DNA from 2 places in the Neisseria sp. HMSC064E01 genome. Region 2 is predicted to be linked to the other one. Evidence: predicted binding sites of a transcription regulator. Region 2 holds the regulator's gene; the other holds the start of a gene.

Region 1 (10,513 bases), on a different contig from region 2:
AATTTTACTATACAATTTATTTCAAATGTACATTGAATAACAGCCAATGCGGACTAGTTTCACCCCCGTCTTTCGTCCATTTCAGATTGATTAAAAATTACTAATTCGTCCGTATCGTTGCACCGAAGCACCCTGTGGGGCATAATGCAGGAAATTCAGCAATGAATTTTTACTCTAAATGAAACGACTGATATGTCGTTTTGTTGTTTTGTTCTACTTAAATCGATTTAAAGAAGGTTCTCAAAATGAAAAAATCTCTGATTGCTGCTGCTCTGTTATCTTTGGCTTTGGCTGCTTGTAACAAAGGCGCTGATACTGCTGCTCCTACCGCTTCCGGTGCTTCTGAAACTGCTGCTTCTGCCGCTTCTTCTGCAACCGGTGCTGCTTCTGCCGCTTCCTCTGCAACTGAAGCCGCTTCTGCAGCTAACACCGCTGCTTCTGCTGCCAACACTGCCGCTTCTGCAGCTAATACCGCTGCTTCTGCTGCAACTGGTGCTGCTTCTGCTGCCAGCTCAGCTGCTGCTTCTGCCGCTTCTGCTGCAAAATAATATTTTTACAGTTAAAAAAGCAGGATACGGATTGTATCCTGCTTTTTTGTTTTTCAGACGACCTTTACCGTTTTTCGCTTCCCTTATCCGCTATATAATCTTCCGTACACACACAAACCATCCTGCTGCCCGTTATGCCCAATCTGTACGACCGTTTTCTTGAATTCCTTTCCCCCGCTGAAATCCTCGAAGCCACTCCGGCCCTGTTAAACGACCAGCGCCGCCGCTTTGTTTCCGAACCGGACATCATCTTGCAACCGCATTCTATAGAAAATGTACAAGAAATCATGCGGTTTTGTTTTGAAAACCGTATCCCCGTTACCCCGCAGGGCGGCAATACCGGTTTGTGCGGCGCAGCGGTAGCTTCCGGCGGCGTACTGCTCAACCTTTCCAAAATCAAACGTATCCGCGAAATCAACCTTGCCGACAACAGCATCACCGTCGAAGCAGGCGTAATCCTGCAAAACGTTCAAAAAGCGGCATCCGAAGCGGGCAGACTGTTTCCCCTCAGTCTTGCCAGCGAAGGCTCGTGCGAAATCGGCGGCAACATCGCCTGCAACGCCGGCGGATTAAACGTTTTACGCTACGGCAGTATGCGCGACTTGGTATTGGGTTTGGAAGTCGTCCTGCCCAATGGCGAACTTGTTTCCCATCTCCAACCGCTGCACAAAAATACCACCGGTTACGACCTGCGCCACCTCTTTATCGGCAGTGAAGGCACCCTCGGCATTATCACCGCCGCCACGCTCAAACTCTTCGCCCGTCCGCAAACCATAGCGACCGCATGGGTAGGTTTGGATGACATCGAATCTGCCGTACAGCTTTTAACAGCCGTACAAGGACATTTTGCCGAACGACTGACCAGTTTCGAGCTGATCAGCCGCTACGCCTTGGCATTGTCTTCCGAGTTCAGTCATCTCAAACAGCCGACTGATGCAAACTGGCACGTCCTGCTCGAACTGACCGACTCCGTTCCCGATGCCGCGCTCGACGAAAAACTTGCCGAGTTTCTCTATCAAAACGGCAAAGAAAACAGCATCATCGCGCAATCCGAACAAGAGCGCCTCGATCTATGGACGCTGCGTGAAAACATTTCCGCCTCCCAGCGCAAGCTCGGCACCAGCATCAAACACGACATCGCCGTCCCGATTGCCCAAGTCGCCGCCTTTGTTCACCAATGCGCACCCGCCTTGGAAGCCCGTTTCCCCGGCATACAAATCGTCTGCTTCGGACATTTGGGCGACGGCAGCCTGCATTACAACACCTTTCTGCCCGACGTTTTAAGCAACGACGCTTACCGCTACGAAGATGCCGTCAACACCATCGTCTATGAACACATCCTCGCCTGCCACGGCACCATCGCGGCAGAACACGGTATTGGCAGCATCAAAAAACACTGGCTCCCCAGCGTCCGCACCCCGTCGGAAATCGCCCTGATGCGCGCCATCAAAGCCCAGCTTGACCCTCACAACATCATGAATCCGGGCAAGCTCCTGCCGTAAGCAATATTCAGTGTTCCAAAATCGAAAAGGTCGTCTGAAAACCTAATCCCAGTTTCAGACGACCTTTGACATAGTTCGCAGATTGTGCTCAAGGCAATATTGCCTCAGCCCAATCAACCCAGCACAAACTATTCTTCTTCCTTGCGCCTGCGCTTCAACAAAATGCGTACAGCGCCGTCATTGCCTTCTCTCGGCTCGATATAAGCCAATACATCTGGATGCTGCATCAACCAGCGGCGCGTCATGTTTTTTAAAACGGGTTTGTAGCCTGACGAACCCAAACCGCTGCCATGGATGATTTCCGCGCATACACCCCGTTTTTGGGTAAATTCGATAAATTCGTTTAAAACCTGTTGCGCCTCTTCCTGCGTGTAGCCGTGCAAATCAACATCGGCGACCACGGGATAATGCCCGTTGCGCAAACGTTGCAAATCGTTTTTACCTTGTCCGTTTTTACTGAACGAAGCGGGCGGTTCATCCCAAGAAGCGCCGCTGCCGACGTAGAAATAATCTTCAGCTGCCAAACTTTCCTGCTCTTTCGGACGGGGTTTGATGGGCGTTTTATCGCGCGGGGCTTCATAGCGCGGCGCGGTTTTCAAGGGCGTCACTGCGCCTACGGCTTTGGCGAAATCGATATTCTCTTCCTCGCGCTTCTTCACCAAGGCTTGCTCATGCGCCCGCGCTTCGGCTTCTTTTTTGGCTTGTTTGCCTAATGCTTTCAAGGCAGATTGGAAATCTGTTTTCATCGTTGGGATATTTTGAGGTTTGACATGGAAAACACATTTTCAGACGACCTTTGGCTTCCTTTGGAGATCGTCTGAAAACGGCTTATAGATATTTGCGCATCAGTTCGCACTTGACCTTAACGTCTTTGTTCAACTGCAATACGGCAGAACCCAAAGATTCGTAGTGGTTCAAACGGTAAAAAGGAACGGAATTGAGCGAGGCGTACAGTTTCAAAAAGCTCAGACCCGCCTGATGAGCAAGCTCTTCGGCACGGCGCAGCAAGGCTGTACCTAAGCCGTGATTATGGACGAAGGGGTGAACATAGAGCGCGTCCAATTGGGCTTCTTTGAAGTCCACTTGGAAAAATCCTTGTATCGCGCCCCTGTATTCCACCACCCAAAAGGCTTTGCCGGGATCGGAAATGGTTTCGAGGTAGCTGTCGATATCTAACAATGCTTCCCACGCATGCAATACTTTATCGTCGTAACTGCGGATGCAGGTATATTGGACGGCGTGCAGATGGGCATTGTGGATGGCTTGGCAATCTTGTGCGACTGCGGGACGGAGTATGGTCAGAAGGCTCATGGCAAGATGTGTTGTAAGATGTGTTGTAATGCGTGTTCAGACGACGTTTCTATCGTAAACGATCAGAGGTCGTCTGAACGCTGTTTCCATTATTATATTTTATATTCAAAGACTTTGATGCAATTTTCCCGCTGCCTCAAAAGCAGTATCGGCATCGGCGGACAAAACGGTGAAATGCCCCATTTTGCGCCCTTTCCGCGCGGCTTTTTTGCCGTAAAGGTGTAAGTGTGCGTTTGGATGACTTTGCAGTGGCAGCCAATTCGGTTCGCCGCCATCTTCCTGCCAAACGTCGCCCAAAATATTCGCCATGCAGCATGAAGAAAGCAGCTTGGTGTCGGCGGGAGGCAGGTTGCACATAATGCGCACCTGCTGTTGGAACTGGTCTGCGGCGCAGGCATCCAGCGTATGGTGGCCGGAATTGTGCGGGCGCGGGGCGATTTCATTGACGACCAATTCATGCGTATCGCCGACGACGAATATTTCCACCGCCAACACGCCGACATAATCCAATTCGTCCGCCAAACGTTGCGCCATCTGCCGCGCCTGTTGCTGCACGTCGGCACTCAGCCGCGCGGGGACGATGGAATAAGCCAAGATGCCGTTTTCGTGGATGTTTTCGGCGGGGTCGAAGGTTTGCGTGTTTTCATTGTTCAGACGACATACGATAACGGAAATCTCGCCGCGCAAATCCACCATTTTTTCCAAAACGCAATCCACACCGCCGTGTTCGGCAAACGCGGCTTTGAGTTCGTCCACCGTTTTGACGCGGATTTGACCTTTACCGTCGTAGCCCAAAGTCGCCGTTTTCAGGATGCCGGGCAAAAATTGCGCGCTTTCGTCGCTGATGTCGTCTGAACTGCAAACCACTTGATACGGCGCGGTTTGCAATCCCGCTTTACGTATCCACGCTTTTTCCTGAATACGGTTTTGCGCGATGGCAACGCAGTCGCCGCTGGGGGAAACGTTGGTATGTTTTGCCAAAAAGCGCATCGCATCGGCATTGACGTTTTCAAATTCAGTGGTAACCGCCGCGCATTTTGCCAACTCGTCCAACGCGGCTTGGTCATCAAACGGCGCGCACAAATGGCGGTCGGCAAATGCTGCCGCCGGTGCGTTCGGATCGGGGTCGAGAACGGTTACTTTGTAGCCCATGGTTTTGGCGGCAACGGTAAACATTCTGCCTAATTGCCCGCCGCCGAGAATGCCGAGCATGGCAGGAGGGAGGATGGCGGATGAGTTCATCAGCATTTTGCGGTTCCACTAAAATTTTCCCGAAATTGTAACAAACCTGCTTATAGAGATAAATGTTAAAACGCCTTTTACACGCTATTTCGATGCTTGCCGTATGAGCAAAATGACAACAATCAAAACATCCTCTCCCAATATCCGGATTTTCCAAAGAAACCTATCGGCAGCCGTTTTGTAATAAAAGGTCGTCTGAAACCGTATGATGGTTTTCAGACGACCTTTTCCCCTTCATCTGAGCAGACTTACCCCAGATATTTCAGTTTGCCTTTGAAGTCTTCGAGCGTCTCGTAGCCTTTTTGCACCATGATGGCTTTCAAGCCAAGCGAAACGCGTTCGAAAACTTCGACATCTTGCTGATGCAGCGCCGTGCCGATTTGCACCATGCTCGCGCCGCACAAGATATGTTCGAACGCATCGCGACCGGTATAAACGCCGCCTGTACCGATGATTTGGATGGACGGATTCAATCTTTGGTAGAACGCGTGGACATTGGCGAGCGCGGTCGGTTTGATGTATTCGCCGCCTATGCCGCCAAAGCCGTTTTTAGGCCGGATCACGACGGATTCGTCTTCGATATACATACCGTTGCCGATGGAATTGACGCAGTTGACGAATTTCAGCGGATGGCGGTTGAACACTTCCGCCGCTTGGTCGAAATGGACGATGTCGAAATACGGCGGCAGTTTGATGCCTAAAGGCTTGTCGAAGTAGCCGAAGGCTTCGCCCAAAATCCGCTCGGTCGTTTCAAAGTCGTAGGCGATTTGCGGCTTGCCGGGGACGTTCGGGCAGGAAAGGTTGAGTTCGGTAATGCCTTTAAATCCGCTGTTTTGCACTTTTTTCAGCAGTGTGTGTGTTTCATTGGGCGACATACCGACCAGCGAGAGGAAAAATGTCCGCTCCGGATGCGACTCTTGAAGGTTCAGCAAATAATCCAAATAGTAATCAATGCCTTGATTCGGCAAACCCATGGAATTGATGCTGCCCAGCGGTACATCGCGGTAACGCGGCTCTGGATTGCCCGCCCGCACCTCCAGCGTCGCCGTTTTGGTGACGAAGCTGCCTGCGGCAGATTGCCTGACTTTTTCCAATTCTTCCACGGTCATACACGCTACACCCGCGGCGTTCATCAGACAGTTGTCAAAAGAAAAACCGGCGATTTGCGTTCTCAATGACAGCATACCCTACTCCTTTCCCTTGAAAAATCAATTTGTTTGCGAAGCGTAACACGAATAGTCGGCAAAATTTTTAACAAACATCAAATGACAGACAATGTAGGGAAATGTTGTTTTAGGTGATGAAGGGAAGACGCAAAAGGTCGTCTGAAAGCACGGTTTCAACGAAGTGAAAACCTAAAATGCTTTTCAGACGACCCCTATCAAGACAAGCGTAACTGTCTCAAATCAAATTGGGTAGTCGGGCATAAATTACCGACTGTCCAAGCTATTAACGTTTTTTGAAGCTTTTCAGAGTACCGTCTTTGTTAAATTCAAATTCGTATTCCGCACGGTCAGTTTCGAGATTGCTGGTGTACCACTGTCTCTTACCGGTCGGCACGAACAAGGCGTAGTACACATGATCCAATTCCGCTTCTTTAGCTTCCACTTCTTTGGCTTTTTCGCCGTAGGCTTGAGCGATTTTCGCGATATCGGCGAATTTGATTTCATCCAACGGGAACACGTTGTCTTTCATATTGCCGTCACCGGAAATGCGGACAGCTTGAGGCTCGCTCCATTTTCCGTCTTCAAATTCGTAGTGGTCAATATTGTCAGGTTTGCTAGGGTCTTGAATTTCAACGGTAATACGCGGACGTTCGCCGCCGTAGAAATGGATATTTTGGAAAATATTGAGCGGTTTGCCACCGAATTGCGGCAGTGCTTTCAGCGCATCTTCAGCAGCTTGCAGAGCGGCTGCATCAGCCAGGAAATTGCCTGAAGAAGCCACAGATTTTGCTTCTTCGGCAGGTTTGTCAGCCTGTTTTGAAGCATCCGCCGTCTTGCCTGCGGCAGCTTTTTCAGGCGCATCAGAAGCCTGTTTGTTTTTATCGCCGCAAGCAGTCAAACTCAATGCGGCGGCGGTTACGAGGGCAAGCCATTTCATTTTCATTTATCAATCCTAACTTTAAAAATATGCGATGGTGCATACGATTCACATTATAACGAATGAAGCAAAAAAGTGTGAAAAATTAATAAGTTCAATATCATAAATAATATTTTCAACGTTAATAATCAATTTAATTTTGAATCTTTCAAATGCTTGAGCTTCTACTGATTTCTAGCAGAAATCCGAGGGATTGAACAGCTTTATCAGAAAGAAAGGTCGTCTGAAACTGGAAAACCACTTTCAGACGACCTTTTGTTAGCCTTTGGCAAATACGGTTAAAATCTCGAACCCGACATTTGATTTTTTCATCCGGATTTCGATATGTTTCAAAACGTCATGGCGATTGCGTTTGGCGCGGCTTTGGGCGCATTGTCCCGCTGGTTGCTCGTTCTCGCCTTTGCCGCACTATCCGTTCCGCTTTCAGCCGGCACGCTTGCTGCCAACTGGATTGGCGCATTCTTAATCGGCATCTGCGCCGAATGGCTGGAGAATCCTCAATGGAAGCTTTTGCTGATTACCGGTTTTCTCGGCAGCCTGACGACTTTTTCCAGCTTTTCACTGGAAATGGTTACTCTGATGCAAGCGCAACGCTGGGCAACGGCTTTTTCGGCGGTCTGCCTGCATGTTTTCGGCTCGTTTCTCTTGACGGCGTTGGGCATTTATTTGGTGCAAAGCTGGAAATAACCCAAACACCTCATCTCAAAAAAAATCACTCTATCCCAATATCCAAACACACGGTTTCGCCGCAATATGCTTTGCCTGCTTCAGTCATATGCGCGGGTTTGTAGGAGGCGAAGGCGTAGGTCAGGTCGGCGCGGAAGGTGTCTTGATCTGCTTCGCCTGTGTCGCAGTTCAGCCCGGTCGGGATGTCTAACGCGATTTTGAAGCCGTCGGCTTGGTTTAGCAGGCGGCAGACGGCGGCGGCTGTTTCGGGCAATGCGCCGCTGAAGCCTGTTCCGAAAATGCCTTCGATAACGAGGCCGTAACCTGTTTTCAGACGACCTTCCAGTTCGTCGGGGCGGATAAAGCTAACGCCGTCTGAATGATTCAAACGCTCGCGGTTCAACTGCGCCAGCGGCGACAGTTTGTCTCCCAAGACGAAAACGACATCTACCTGCCAATCATGTTCGGACAACACGCGCGCGATGACCAAACCGTCGCCGCCGTTGTTGCCCTTGCCACAAACGATTAACGCGCGTCCTGCTTTGGGAAAACGGCGCAGCAAATCCGCGGCGGCGGCTTGTCCCGCGTTTTCCATCAGTTGCTCGAAAGTCGTACCTTTATCGACTGCCATTTGTTCGTGTTCACGCATTTCTGCAGCGGTGTAGATTTTCATCATTCTCTCCTTTGCTCTTCAGTCCTTCATAAAACATCCAAACGAAAACCTTATCAATAGCCTTTCCCGACTTTCACAACGAATCATTCGCTTTCTTTGATTTGTCGCAATATGTCGTCTGAAAATAAGGAACTTGGTGGCTTTGTATTTGATTTTTATGTTAACAAGATTTATTATCATAATGAAACAAAGTGATAAACAATCAAAACTACTTCTTTTGCGGGGACGGGCATTGAGATATGCCTCTGCCTACCCTGTGTCTGATTCGTCTTTACTTGCTGTCTCTTTTTTCAATCGACAACGAAAGTAAAACACACTATGTCTGCCATACCATTGTCAAAACTCAGTAAAGGCGCAGTCGCGCACATCGACTCCATCGTCCCCAATTCGACTTTCGGCGAACTCGACCCGCTGGTTACGCGCCGCCTTGCCGACTTGGGCTTTTCAAGCGGAATGCCGTTGCAGGTGATTGCCGTCGGCGGATTCGGACGCGGTCCGTTTGCCGTACGTTTGGGCAACCAGTCGCAATTCTCGTTGCGGCAGGAAGAAGCGGGAAAAATTATGTGCCATGTGATTGACGGCTGACCGCTGTACACGCAGGCAGGTTTCCATTTTGAAAATGCGGCATAGGCGGATTTAATCTGACCGCCCCATCCTTTTCAGACGACCTAGGTCGTCTGAAAACACAATTTCAAAACCTTTTCCCCAAATCCCACTCCAAACTTATCAAACAATCAAAAAAGGAGAGTTCAATTCATGGAACTAAGCTATTTTGCCTTGATTGGCGCGCCAAACTGCGGCAAAACCGTTTTATTCAACGGTTTGACCGGTGCACATGCCAAGGTTGCCAATTATCCGGGCGTAACGGTCGATAAGCGCGAGGGTGCCTTCCTCGACGACGCGGCCGTCCGCATTATTGACCTGCCGGGCACATACAGCCTGCGCACGACCAGCCCCGACGAAGCGGTGGCAAAAGATGTGGTCGTTGGCAAACTGGGCATTCCGCCCGATGCCATTATTGCCGTTGCCGACGCGACCAACCTGCGTATGACCCTGCGCATGATTTTGGAACTGAAAACGCTGGGACTGCCTATGGTGGTGTCGCTGAATATGAGCGACGTTGCCCGCAGAAGGGGCTTGAATATCGACGCGGCCAAACTGAGCGAGTTGTTGGATGCACCTGTTTTGGAAACAGTTGCAGTGAGCGCGTCGGGCGTACAGGCGGTACGCGAAGCCGTGGTGAAGCTGCCGCGCAAACGCTCTTTCCCCGCCAACCCCGCCTCTGCCGAACGCACGCTCGATGCGCTGGATAGCGACAAACTTTATCAAGAAGTCGAATCGATTTTGGCACAAGTGGTACGCACCCAGATGACGCTGCCCGCATGGCACAAAAAACTCGACGACATCGTGCTGCACCCCGTTTGGGGCATGATTATGCTGCTGTTCATCCTGTTTATGGTGTTCCAAGCGGTTTACACTTGGGCGGCGCCGATTATGGACGCCATCGAAGGCGGCTTTACCGCGCTGGGCGAATGGATAGGCGCCAACATGGAGCCGGGCATCCTCAGCGACTTGCTCGTCAACGGCGTCATTGCCGGTTTGGGCAGCGTGTTGGTGTTCCTGCCGCAGATTACGATCCTGTTCGCCTTCATCCTGCTTTTAGAAGACTCAGGCTACCTGCCGCGCGCGGCGTTTTTGTTGGACAACCTCATGGCAAAAAGCGGTCTGTCGGGACGCTCGTTTATCCCGCTCCTGTCAAGTTTCGCCTGTGCCGTTCCCGCCGTGATGTCGGCGCGTACGATTAATGACCCGCGCGAACGCCTCGTTACCATCGCTGTCGCCCCGCTGCTGACCTGCTCCGCGCGGCTGCCCGTTTACGCGCTGATTATCGCCGCCGTCATTCCTGACCGCACCGTAGGCGGGATTTTCAACCTGCAAGGGCTGACACTGTTTATCCTCTATCTCGCAGGCATCCTGTCTGCCGCCTTGGCAGCATATATCATGAAACGCTTGGCGCGTATGAAAGGCAACGTGCAGCAATTCCCGCTCTTGATGGAGCTGCCGACTTTCCGCACGCCCAACTTCAAACACATCATGACCAGCCTGTGGGACAGGGTAAAAGCCTTCCTCAAACGCGCCGGTACGATTATCTTCGCCCTTGCCGTAGTTTTGTGGGGCTTGGTAAGCTGGCCGCAACCGCCCGCAGGCGCAACAGGCGCAGCAATCGATTACAGCCTCGCGGGTATGCTCGGCCACGCTATCCAACCATTATTCGCCCCGCTGGGCTTCACTTGGGAAATGTGTATCGCCATGATTCCGGGCATCGCCGCGCGTGAAGTCGTCGTTGCCGCACTGGGTACGGTCTATGCCGTCAGCGCGTCGTCTGAAGACGCCGTACAAAACGCGCTGATTCCGATCGTACACAACAACTGGGGGCTGCCGACCGCCTTCGCCTTCCTGGCTTGGTA
Region 2 (10,513 bases):
GCGGCGCGCTGGTGTTGTGGCTGTATCAGGAATACGGGCAGACGGCGGCGGCGGGCTTTATGCTGGCGTTTACCCTGCTGATGCTGCTGCAACTCTTGTGCTACCGCGAGCCGGAAAGCCAGACGGCGCAAGGCGGTTTGACGGCGTTGGCGGCGCGGCTGGTCTCCTTTTGGCGGCAGTCTGAAACGGGCTGGCGGTGGCTGTTTTTGCTGTTTGCCGTTGCCGCTCCGTATGCATTTGCGGCAGCGACTTTTGTGCCCAAGCTGGCGGATTTGGGCTTCACCCCGAAGCAGACGGGCGGGATTCTGGCGGTGGGCATTCCTGTTGCCTGCCTGATTGTGACGCCGCTGTCGGGCTGGTTTTCGCGCAATTATCCGCGCCGCAAACTCGTGTTCCTGCTCTACGCGCTGCAACTGCCGCTTTTAGCGTCCATGACCGCCATCGACGCGCTCGCCCACGTCCACCCTTGGCTGCCGCCCGCGCAAATCATCGCCCTGAGCCTGAGCTACACGCTGCTGCTGCCGGTGATACTGGCGTTGGTGATGGACAAATCCGACCGCGCCACCGCCGCACTCGACAGCAGCCTGCAATTTTCCGTGGTTCTGCTCGGCAGTTACGCGGCCGGTTTCGCCGCCCTGCGGCTGGCAAAGGCAGTCGGCTATGCCGATGCGTATTGGGCGGCGGTGGGCCTTGCCGTATTGGCGGGCGGGCTGCTGTATGCGTGCCGAGGCTTGTTTGATTCAGACGAGCCGTCATGAAAACCCCGCACCTTCGTATTTGAGGTGCAACGGTTTCCCGAATAAAAACAGGACACATCATCTACAACCCTTCTGAGCGATCCCCACTTTCAGACGACGTTTCCTTTTAAATCGAAATAGAACTTTTCAGCGGTTGCATTGCCTATTATGTTTTACCGTTCAAAATGGCAGACCATTTCAAAAGGAACATATTAATGTCAGAAACTGTTACCTACGACCCTTCCCGCTACGGTGCCAAAGCCGCATACACGACTTATGAAGCCGACCAGGGTACACTCTCAGCAGGTGCAACAGTCAAAAAAGCCGCTTCCATACACTCCACTGCCCACGAAGCCAGCAAACAGTCTTACGTTGACCTGCCGGCCAATGCCGCCGTTTCGTTTACAGCAAAAGCGGATGCGGATGCCGCCACCCTCCGCTATACCGTTCCCGACGGGGCAACCGGCAAAGTTGAAATCCAAGTAAACGGTAAACCCGTAGCCAACCTTGATTTATCATCAAAACTCAACTGGCAGTATTTGGAAAATTATGAACACCACAAAGGCGAAGACATCAAAATCCACGATACGCCTGCTGCCGACCGTGTCGCCCGCTTTCAGTTCGACGAAGTGGGGACGCTGTTGAAAAATACATCCATCCAAAGCGGCGACACCGTTACCATCGTCAACAAATCAGGCAACACCCCGGTCGGTATCGACTTCGTTGAATTGGAAAAAGCCCCTGCCGCAATCAAACAGCCCGCAAACAGCGTCAGCATTACCGATTTCGGCGCAAAAGCAAACGACGGAATCGATGATTCGAAAGCCTTGACGGCGGCAATCGAATCGGCAAAAACCTCCGGAAAATCCGTTTACATTCCCGAGGGGCAGTTTGATTTCGACCACCAGCTCCACATCTATGCCCCTAAAGGAATCAGCATCGGCGGTGCCGGCAGGTGGCATACCAAACTGCATTTCACGAGCGCGGAACCGCCCGTTTTTGAAAACGGCACAGTGAAAAAAGGCGGCGGTATCGTGTTTGAACACGGCAGCAACAATATTGATTTCGGCAATCTGTCGATGGATTCAAATTTGGCATCCCGTTACCACCAACAAGCCAACTACAAGGGCATTTCCGGCACCTTGGGCAAAGGCTCGTCCATCCACGACATCGCCATTGAGCATTTTGAAGTAGGCATCTGGACCGGCGATTACGCCAAAGTGGACAATGAACACCCACTGCACTACACAGACGGACTGACCGTCTCCAACGCCCTCATTCGGAACAATCTCGCAGACGGCATTAATTTTGCGCAGGGAACCAGTAATTCGACCGTCATCAATTCCAATATACGAGGCAACGGCGACGACGGTCTGGCGACATGGTCAAGCATTGCAGACCAAACAGAATCCAAAGTAGCCGAAAACAACCGTTTCCTGAACAATACCGTCGAACTCGGCTGGCGCGCGGCAGGTATCGGCATCTTCGGCGGCGCCGGACATGAAGTAGCCGGCAACCTGATTCGCGACAACACCGCATGGTCGGGCATACGCCTCAACACCGTTTTCCAAGGACACAATTTTGACCTGAACAAAAAAGGTATTTCGGTTCGGGACAATCTGTTAATCAGCAATGGTACCCGAACCGACACATACGGACGCGAAAAAGGCTCTATCGACTTCGAAGAAGAGCATGGCGCAATCAAAAACGTCAAAGTCGAAAACAACATCATTGCCAACAACCTGTCCGACACAACCATTACTCAGACATTGCCGATTTCAAACGGCAAAGGCATCGCCCTATCCGGCAACAACATCATCGGAAATGCGGCGGTTTCTGCCCCGTCCGCCGTTGATCATCCGGAAAAAGTTACCTCCGTTACCCGTCAGGAACTCAGCAATATTCCCGATCAAAATTATTATTACGCCAACGAAACCGCCGGCTTCAAATCCGTCAGCGTGACCTATATTACAGGCACAGCAGGCAGCGACAGCATCAAAGGCACTGACGGCATAGACCATATTGACGGCAAAAGCGGCGACGACAGCATTTATGCCGGCGGCAGCAACGATACCGTATTCGTCAGCGCTGGAACCAACTTCATCAGTGGCGGCGACGGCAACGATATCGTCCGAGGCGGCGACGGCAGAGATACCGTCAATGGAGATTCGGGAAACGATGTGATTTTCGGCAACGGCGGAGACGACCATCTCAATGGCGGGGCGGGCAATGATACGTTGTTCGGCGGCGAAAACAACGATGTCTTCTATGGTGAGTCAGGCAAAGACGTATTGTATGGCGGCTCAGGCGATGACTTACTGTTTGGCGGTTTAGACGACGATCTCCTGTATGGCGGCGCAGGGAATGATACCTATGTCTTCTGCTTCGGAGAGGGACACGACACCATTTCCGACAATCACGGCAACAACGCCCTTCAATTCGGACAAAGCATCGCCGTCAAGGATTTGCATATCCATGCAAGCACCGACGCAAACGGTGCAATCGATTGGGAAATCACCATTGCCAATTCAGACGGCAAAATCACCATCGACAACCAATATCTCAAAGGCAGCAACGCCACTTCTGTCGGAGAATTCCGATTTGACGAAGGGACATTTACCGTAGAAACCCTGCTGGACAAACTGTCGGCAAGCGGTCAAACCAGCGGGTTTGAAACAGTCAACAGCGGAGTCGGGAGCTTTAGCTACACTGCCGATACGGCAAACGTACAGCACTACGATGCCGTAACGCAGCCGGCAATTTTATAGCGGTCTGTGAAAATTCAGGGGCAGCGTGGTTTGATCCTGCCTTCCACGCCAACCCCGCAGGATATTAGACTGCTGTAACGGTATGCCAAAGTCAGGCTGAAATGTTCACGCTGTCCGTATAAACAAGAGGTCGTCTGAACCGGTTTTCAGACGACCTCTCTCAATTTTTGGCACAAAATATCTTTTTTTACACATTTTAATTTAAATCATTTCCCAAATCATAGCCATTTAAAAAATTCACGCCAAAAGCTTATCGTTCTACGCACCATCTATGCGTTATTTTCTGTCGCGTCCGCCATCCAGTATTATCCCCGACTACGCTTTGTTACAATTCAGCCAATTTTATTTCTCGACATATTCCGCTATGAGTCATTCATCCTCTTGGTCTTCCAAAATCGGTTTCGTCCTTGCCGCGGCAGGCTCTGCTATCGGTTTGGGCGCGATTTGGAAATTCCCTTATACCGCCGGTACAAACGGCGGGGCAGTCTTTGTTCTTTTGTTTGTCATCTTCACGATTATCGTGGCGTTGCCGGTTCAGCTTGCCGAGTTTTATATCGGGCGTACGGGCGGTAAAAACGCCATCGATTCGTTCAAAACCTTGCGCCCTGGTTCGCTTTGGCCTTGGATTGGTCGGATTGGTGTGGCTGCGTGTTTCATTTTGTTATCGTTTTACAGCGTAGTCGGCGGTTGGGTTTTGAATTATGTTGTACACAGTTTCACCGGCGAAATTGCTCAAAACGTTGATTTTGAAGTTCTATTCCAAAACACCATTTCCAATTCGACAGGTTCGGTTTTTTATCAGGGACTGTTCATGCTGATTACCATTTGGGTAGTCAAAGGCGGAGTTTCTGACGGCATTGAAAAAGCAAACCGCTATCTGATGCCCGCTTTGTTTATCCTGTTTATTATTTTGGCAATCCGCTCACTGACCTTGCCCGGTGCGATGAAAGGCGTAAGTTTTTTATTGAAGCCGGATTGGTCATACATCAAATCGGAAACGATGCTGACCGCGCTGGGTCAGGCTTTCTTTGCGTTGAGTATCGGCGTATCGGCAATGATTACCTACGCCTCGTATTTGGGTAAAGATCAGGATATGTTCCGCTCGGGCAATATCATTATGTGGATGAACCTGTTGGTATCGCTGTTGGCAGGCTTGGTCATCTTTCCGGCGGTCTTTGCATTGGGTGCCACACCCAGCCAAGGTCCTGGCCTGATTTTCGTGGTCTTGCCTGCCGTATTTATGAAAATTCCGTATGGCAACTATCTCTTTGCCGTATTCATGCTATTGGTCGTCTTTGCCACGCTGACTTCAGCATTTTCCATGTTGGAAACCGTCATTGCGGCAACCATCCGCCAAGACGAACGCAAACGCAGCCGGCACACTTGGGCCATCGGCATTGCCATCTTTATTGTCGGCATCCCTTCTGCCCTATCCTTCGGCGTATGGAGCCATGTGCTTATTTTCAATAAATCTATTTTTGATTTATGGGACTACATTATTACTGCCATTATTATGCCGCTATGCGCATTAAGCATCTCCATCTTTACCGGCTGGATTCAAGACAGGCAGTCTGTTTTGACCAATGCGGGCATGGGCAGTACCGTACCGAGAACGGTTTTATATTTATGGCTGGGCGCGTTGCGCTACATCGCTCCGATTGCCATTATTGTAGTCTTCATCAATTCTCTTAAAATCATCTGATTTGCCACTATTTTCGACAAACAAAAAAGGACGGAATACAAACCGTCTTTTTTATGTTTCTTTATTTTATTCCTCATCATCAAACAAAAAACCGCTTTGCACCTCTCCACCAATTTCAGGCGCTGCCATGGCATCAAGCTGGCGGTTGCGGATTTTGGTTTTCCTCATACCGAGAAGACGCATGACCTGATGCTTTTGATCATCGGTCATTTTTTGCCAATACAGCCTCTCTTCACGGCTGCGCAGACAGCCTTTGCAATAGCCTTTGGCATTGGCTTCACAGACGCCGATACAAGGGCTGGGGATGGGGAAAAAATCAGGTTGTTCCATATTTTAAAAGCGTTTGAGACAAAAGACCGGACAAACCAAAATTGCAGAGTGCATTCGCATTTGTCTAAACACGATCAGTGTATCCGGCAGTGTTCCTACCAATTTCCAAGTGAGTTGGTCATTTCAATAAGTTTATATCTGCCACCCTAGGCATAAAAACCCCAAGAGAAACCATAAATATATCGCAGAAGAAATCAGTATCTTCCCTATCCTCAGATTTTTCCAATACAACCCAAGTGAAAGCACCGCAAAAATCAAAGGAAGTCCAATATAAATATAATATTTCAGCCGACCTAATTCACTGAATACGTTTATAGCAGAGTAGAGACCGATAAATCCACCTACCCAAAAAATAATTATTGTCGGACCTAAGAGACCGGCCGTTATTAAATGAGGGAAGAGTAAGATTTTTATCCATTCTTTATGTTTAATGTTCATTTAATATCCTGATACTGCGATGGTATCGTGTCGCTTCAAATAGGGGGGGGGGAGCCATGTTTTATAGTGGATTTAAATTGCAATGATACGGCGTTGCCAACGCCCTTATGTACTACCCGTACACGGCGGGCGTTGCCGCCTTGTCTCATTTTTATTTTAATCCACTATACTAAATAACTAAAATTCCTCTATATTTTGATTTTCAGACGACCTATGCCCTACCCCAACTGTCTGGATTTTATGACTCAAGCAGTTTACGCAAAGACTGATTGTTGTATTTGATATCTGCAATCATTCGGTCGTATTGGTGCATTCTACGGAGCGAGCGAGTAATCAGATAGACCGAGAAAAAAATCAAACTGATGTTCATCAGGCTGACCAGCGCGAGCAAGGGCCAAACATCGACAGCCTCGTACCATTTTGAGGTCGCAATCAATGCACTGAAAATAGACAAAGGCAGCGCGAACACGGCAATACCCGTACGCATGACAGCAAGTGCCGTGCGCTTTTCAGCAAGGAGAAGCTGCACTTGATTGATGCTGAGGATATCGTTTTGCTGTTCGGTAATCATAGGGAGCGTATCTAGAGCAAATTAACTTGAATCATGACAACGCGGCAAATATGGTTTTATGTTACCCGAAAGTCTTGAAAATAAAAAAAAAGGTCGTCTGAAAATTTTCAGACGACCTTTGCTATTCCTAATTTACACCGTTTGCGAGTATTGGGCTTTGGTTTCCCTGTGGCGCAGATGGTAGTCGAATACCATAGCAATGTTGCGTATCAGGAAGCGGCCTTTTGGGGTAACGGTCAGTCCGTGCGGTTTCAGGCGGACAAGCCCGAGGGAGGCGAGTTGTTCCAAGTCGGCAATTTCGTCCTTGAAATAACGGTCGAACGGGATACCGAACACGCTTTCGTAGATTTGGTAATCCAAGGCGAAGCGGCACATCAAATCTTGGATGATATTGCGGCGCAAGAGGTCGTCCTGATTGAGTTGGTAGCCGCGCATGATGGGCAGGTGTCCTGCATCGAGTGCGGCATAGTAGGCGTCGATGTCGCGTTCGTTTTGGGAATAAGTGCTGCCGATTTTACCGATGGAAGATACGCCAATGGCGACCAAATCGCAGTCCGCGTAGGTCGAGTAGCCTTGAAAGTTGCGCTGGAGGAAGCCTTCTTTGAGGGCGATGGAGAGTTCATCATCAGGTTTGGCAAAGTGGTCCATACCGATGAAGACGTAGCCGCGTTCGGTCAGGGTTTGGACGCAATATTGGAGCATATCGAGTTTTTCTTCGCTGCCGGGAACGGCTTCGGTATCGATACGGCGTTGCGGCTTGAAGATATGCGGCAGGTGGGCGTAGTGATAAAGGGCAAGGCGGTCGGGATCGAGCGACAATACCGTATCAATGGTGGTTTTGATGCTTTCGGCGGTTTGGTGCGGCAGACCGTAAATCAAATCGACGCTGACGGATTTGAACCCCGCTTCGCGGGCGGCATCGATGACTTCTTTGGTTTCGTCGTAGCTTTGAATGCGGTTGACCGCTTCCTGCACTTTGGGATCAAAGTCCTGAATGCCGACGCTCATGCGGTTGAAGCCGAGCTTGCCGAGCATGAGAACAGTTTCGCGACTGACTTTGCGCGGGTCGATTTCGATGGAGTATTCACCGCCGGGTATCAGTTGGAAATGTTTGCGTATCATGCGGAATACGCGTTCGATTTGGTCGTCGCTCAAAAAGGTCGGCGTACCGCCGCCGAAGTGCAGTTGCGCGAGCTGATGCCGTCCGCCCAGATGCGGGGCGAGCAATTCCATTTCTTTTTCGAGGTATTCAATGTAGGCATCGGCACGGCTTTTGTCTTTGGTGATGATTTTATTGCAGCCGCAGTAGTAGCAGATAGTATTGCAGAAGGGGATATGGATATAAAGTGAAAGGGGCTTGTTCAAAGCCCCCATACCACGCTGATTCAAGGCATTGATATATTCGGCTTCGCGAAATCCGTCATGGAATCGGTCGGCTGTCGGGTAGGAAGTATAGCGCGGACCGCTGGAAGGAAGGCTAGCAATGAGTTCGCGGTCGAACTCAGGCTTGTCATTGTTTCTATTGTGATTATTTTGTATCGGTATTACTTTCATGGCATGTGCGTGATTAGAGTAATGATGTTAGGCAATTTTCGGATAGTTTGGTAGAATGCCACAGTATGATAAACCTGTCTTGATATGTGTCAATAACTTACGTAATCATGACAGGATAAAAACCTTAATTTAAGGGTATTTTATGACCACACACAATGCCTTGCATCAGATGAAAACCCTGTGTTCTTCCTGTTCGCTGCGTGAACTCTGCCTGCCCGTCGGGCTTTTGCCCAATGAGTTTGCACAATTGGACGCGGTCATCCGACAGAGCCGCCGCTTGAAGAAGGGTGAATATCTGTTCCGCACCGGTGAGCCTTTCGCGTCGCTGTTTGCCATCCGCGCCGGTTTTTTCAAAACCACGGTTGCCAGTCAGGACGGCCGCGATCAGGTTACCGGCTTTTTTATGTCCGGCGAACTCATCGGTATGGACGGCATTTGTTCCCATGTCCATAGCTGCGACGCGGTGGCTTTGGAAGACAGCGAAGTGTGTGAGTTACCCTTTTCCCACATTGAAGAATTGGGACACAACATCCCCAGCCTGAGAAGCCATTTTTTCAGATTAATGAGCCGCGAAATCGTGCGCGACCAAGGCGTGATGCTGCTTTTGGGCAATATGCGCGCCGAAGAACGTTTGGCGGCGTTTTTGCTGAACTTATCCCAACGCCTTTACTCGCGCGGATTTGCCGCCAACGATTTTATCCTGAGAATGTCGCGTGAAGAAATCGGCAGCTATTTGGGGCTGAAACTCGAAACCGTCAGCCGCACGCTGTCCAAGTTCCACCATGAAGGTCTAATTTCGGTCGAACACAAACACATCAAAATCCTCGACTCGCAAGCCCTTAAAAAAATGGTATCCGGCTGTTCGCACGCCATCTGAACTATTTTCAAACTTCAAACAGAATCCAAGGTCGTCTGAAAATTTTCAGACGACCTTCTTCATAAAACCAATATGAAACACAAGAAAAAACTCATTACCTTGACCACTGCCTGCGCCCTGCTCACCTACTGGCTCTATCCCGACCAACATCCCGTTTACCCCGCAAGCGACCACTACGACCCAAAAACGCAAACCTTCTTCAACCCCGAACCGCAGCAGAAACCGACTGGCCTCGTCAGCGCATTTTGGAAAATCCTGACCGACCCGCAGGCAACGCGCCCGCCCAAACCTCTGCCTACCGTCAAGCCCGATTGGCAGACTTTCCTCGCCGCACCCGAAGGCAAAAGCCGCTTCGTCTGGTTCGGACATTCCACCCTATTGATGCGGATCGGCGGGCAAACCGTCATTACCGACCCAGTTTTCGGCAATTCCGTCTCCCCCATCCCCATCACCATGAAACGCTTCCAGCCTGCACCCGCAGAAATTGACGAACTGCCGCCTGTCGATGTCATCCTGATTTCCCACAGCCACTACGACCACCTCGAAAAAGACAGCGTGCAGGCACTCAATTCAAAAGGCAACAGCCACTTTGTCGTCTCACTCGGTATGGGCGTACTGCTGAAAAAATGGGGCGTGCCGCAAGAACGCATTACCGAACTCGATTGGTGGCAAAGTACCGAACGCAACGGCATCCGCTACACCGCACTACCTGCCCGCCACGACTCCTCCCGAACCCTGACCGACCGCAATCAAGCCCTGTGGTCCAGCTTTGCCATCGAACACGGCGGCGAAAAATTCTATTTTCACGGCGACTCGGCACAAGGCAGCCATTTCGACAAAATCGCCGAAAAATTCAACGGGTTCGATATCGCGTTCATCGAAAACGGACAATACAGCGAACATTGGCCCAACAACCACCTCTTCCCCGAGCAAACCGCCCGCTATGCCGCGCAGCTTGCCCCCAAACGCTTCATGCCTATCCACTGGGGCGCCTACGCCATGGCATTGCACGCTTGGAACGAACCCCTGCTGCAAAGTATCCCTCTGGCACGCAGTTTGGGCGTCAATCCGTTGACTCCGCTAATGGGACAAGTCTTTGATGCCGATACCGCCACGCAAGACTGGTTCGCCGAACCTTTACAATAAAGCTGCTAAAAGGTCGTCTGAAAACAAGTACCGCAAGTTTCATCAAGGCACAGATGCAAATGAAGCGGAGGCTGTTTTTCAGACGACCTTTTTTGAATTTATCTGTTGCGGCATTTCCAACACTCTTCCCCTTTCTCCCACTTATCTATTTTGCAATATTTTGATAATAAAAAACTAATTTCTCCTCAGCCGAAATCCTTATCTGATAAAGCGCAGTTCGCGTACAAACCACTTGACCGATTACATCGGATTACGTAAAGTATGCGGCGTTCTTTTAAATTGGTGTTACCAATTTATTTGATAATTACTCTCAGATTAAGGTTCGATATCTCTCTCGCATCCGACATCATTAGAAAAATTGATAAACAACGCCGATTTTAAGGATTCACC

The links. Region 2 encodes FNR, which switches genes on or off when oxygen is low (the NO sensors DNR and NnrR bind a similar motif). Its sites were predicted from a motif close to TTGATNNNNATCAA; they were not measured.
Region 1: the regulator FNR is predicted to act here: its motif matches at 8,142-8,155, upstream of HMPREF2572_RS01735 (FeoA family protein).

What each region holds. Positions count from the first base shown of each region.
Region 1 covers NZ_KV794886.1:20,275-30,787, forward strand. The annotation lists gene HMPREF2572_RS01690 (hypothetical protein) at 246-548, shown strand; gene HMPREF2572_RS01695 (FAD-binding oxidoreductase) at 683-2,050, shown strand; gene HMPREF2572_RS01700 (Smr/MutS family protein) at 2,179-2,796, opposite strand; gene HMPREF2572_RS01705 (GNAT family N-acetyltransferase) at 2,879-3,361, opposite strand; gene HMPREF2572_RS01710 (5-(carboxyamino)imidazole ribonucleotide synthase) at 3,467-4,603, opposite strand; gene HMPREF2572_RS01715 (dihydroorotate oxidase) at 4,852-5,787, opposite strand; gene HMPREF2572_RS01720 (hypothetical protein) at 6,053-6,712, opposite strand; gene crcB (fluoride efflux transporter CrcB) at 7,031-7,393, shown strand; gene HMPREF2572_RS01730 (NAD(P)H-hydrate epimerase) at 7,419-8,045, opposite strand; gene HMPREF2572_RS01735 (FeoA family protein) at 8,364-8,630, shown strand; gene HMPREF2572_RS01740 (ferrous iron transporter B) at 8,802-10,513, shown strand, end outside.
Region 2 covers NZ_KV794940.1:21,430-31,942, reverse strand. The annotation lists gene HMPREF2572_RS07685 (MFS transporter) at 1-758, shown strand, start outside; gene HMPREF2572_RS07680 (calcium-binding protein) at 953-3,505, shown strand; gene HMPREF2572_RS07675 (sodium-dependent transporter) at 3,870-5,207, shown strand; gene HMPREF2572_RS07670 (DUF1289 domain-containing protein) at 5,274-5,537, opposite strand; gene HMPREF2572_RS07665 (hypothetical protein) at 5,670-5,975, opposite strand; gene HMPREF2572_RS07660 (hypothetical protein) at 6,214-6,546, opposite strand; gene hemN (oxygen-independent coproporphyrinogen III oxidase) at 6,679-8,100, opposite strand; gene fnr (fumarate/nitrate reduction transcriptional regulator Fnr) at 8,243-8,977, shown strand; gene HMPREF2572_RS07645 (MBL fold metallo-hydrolase) at 9,050-10,123, shown strand.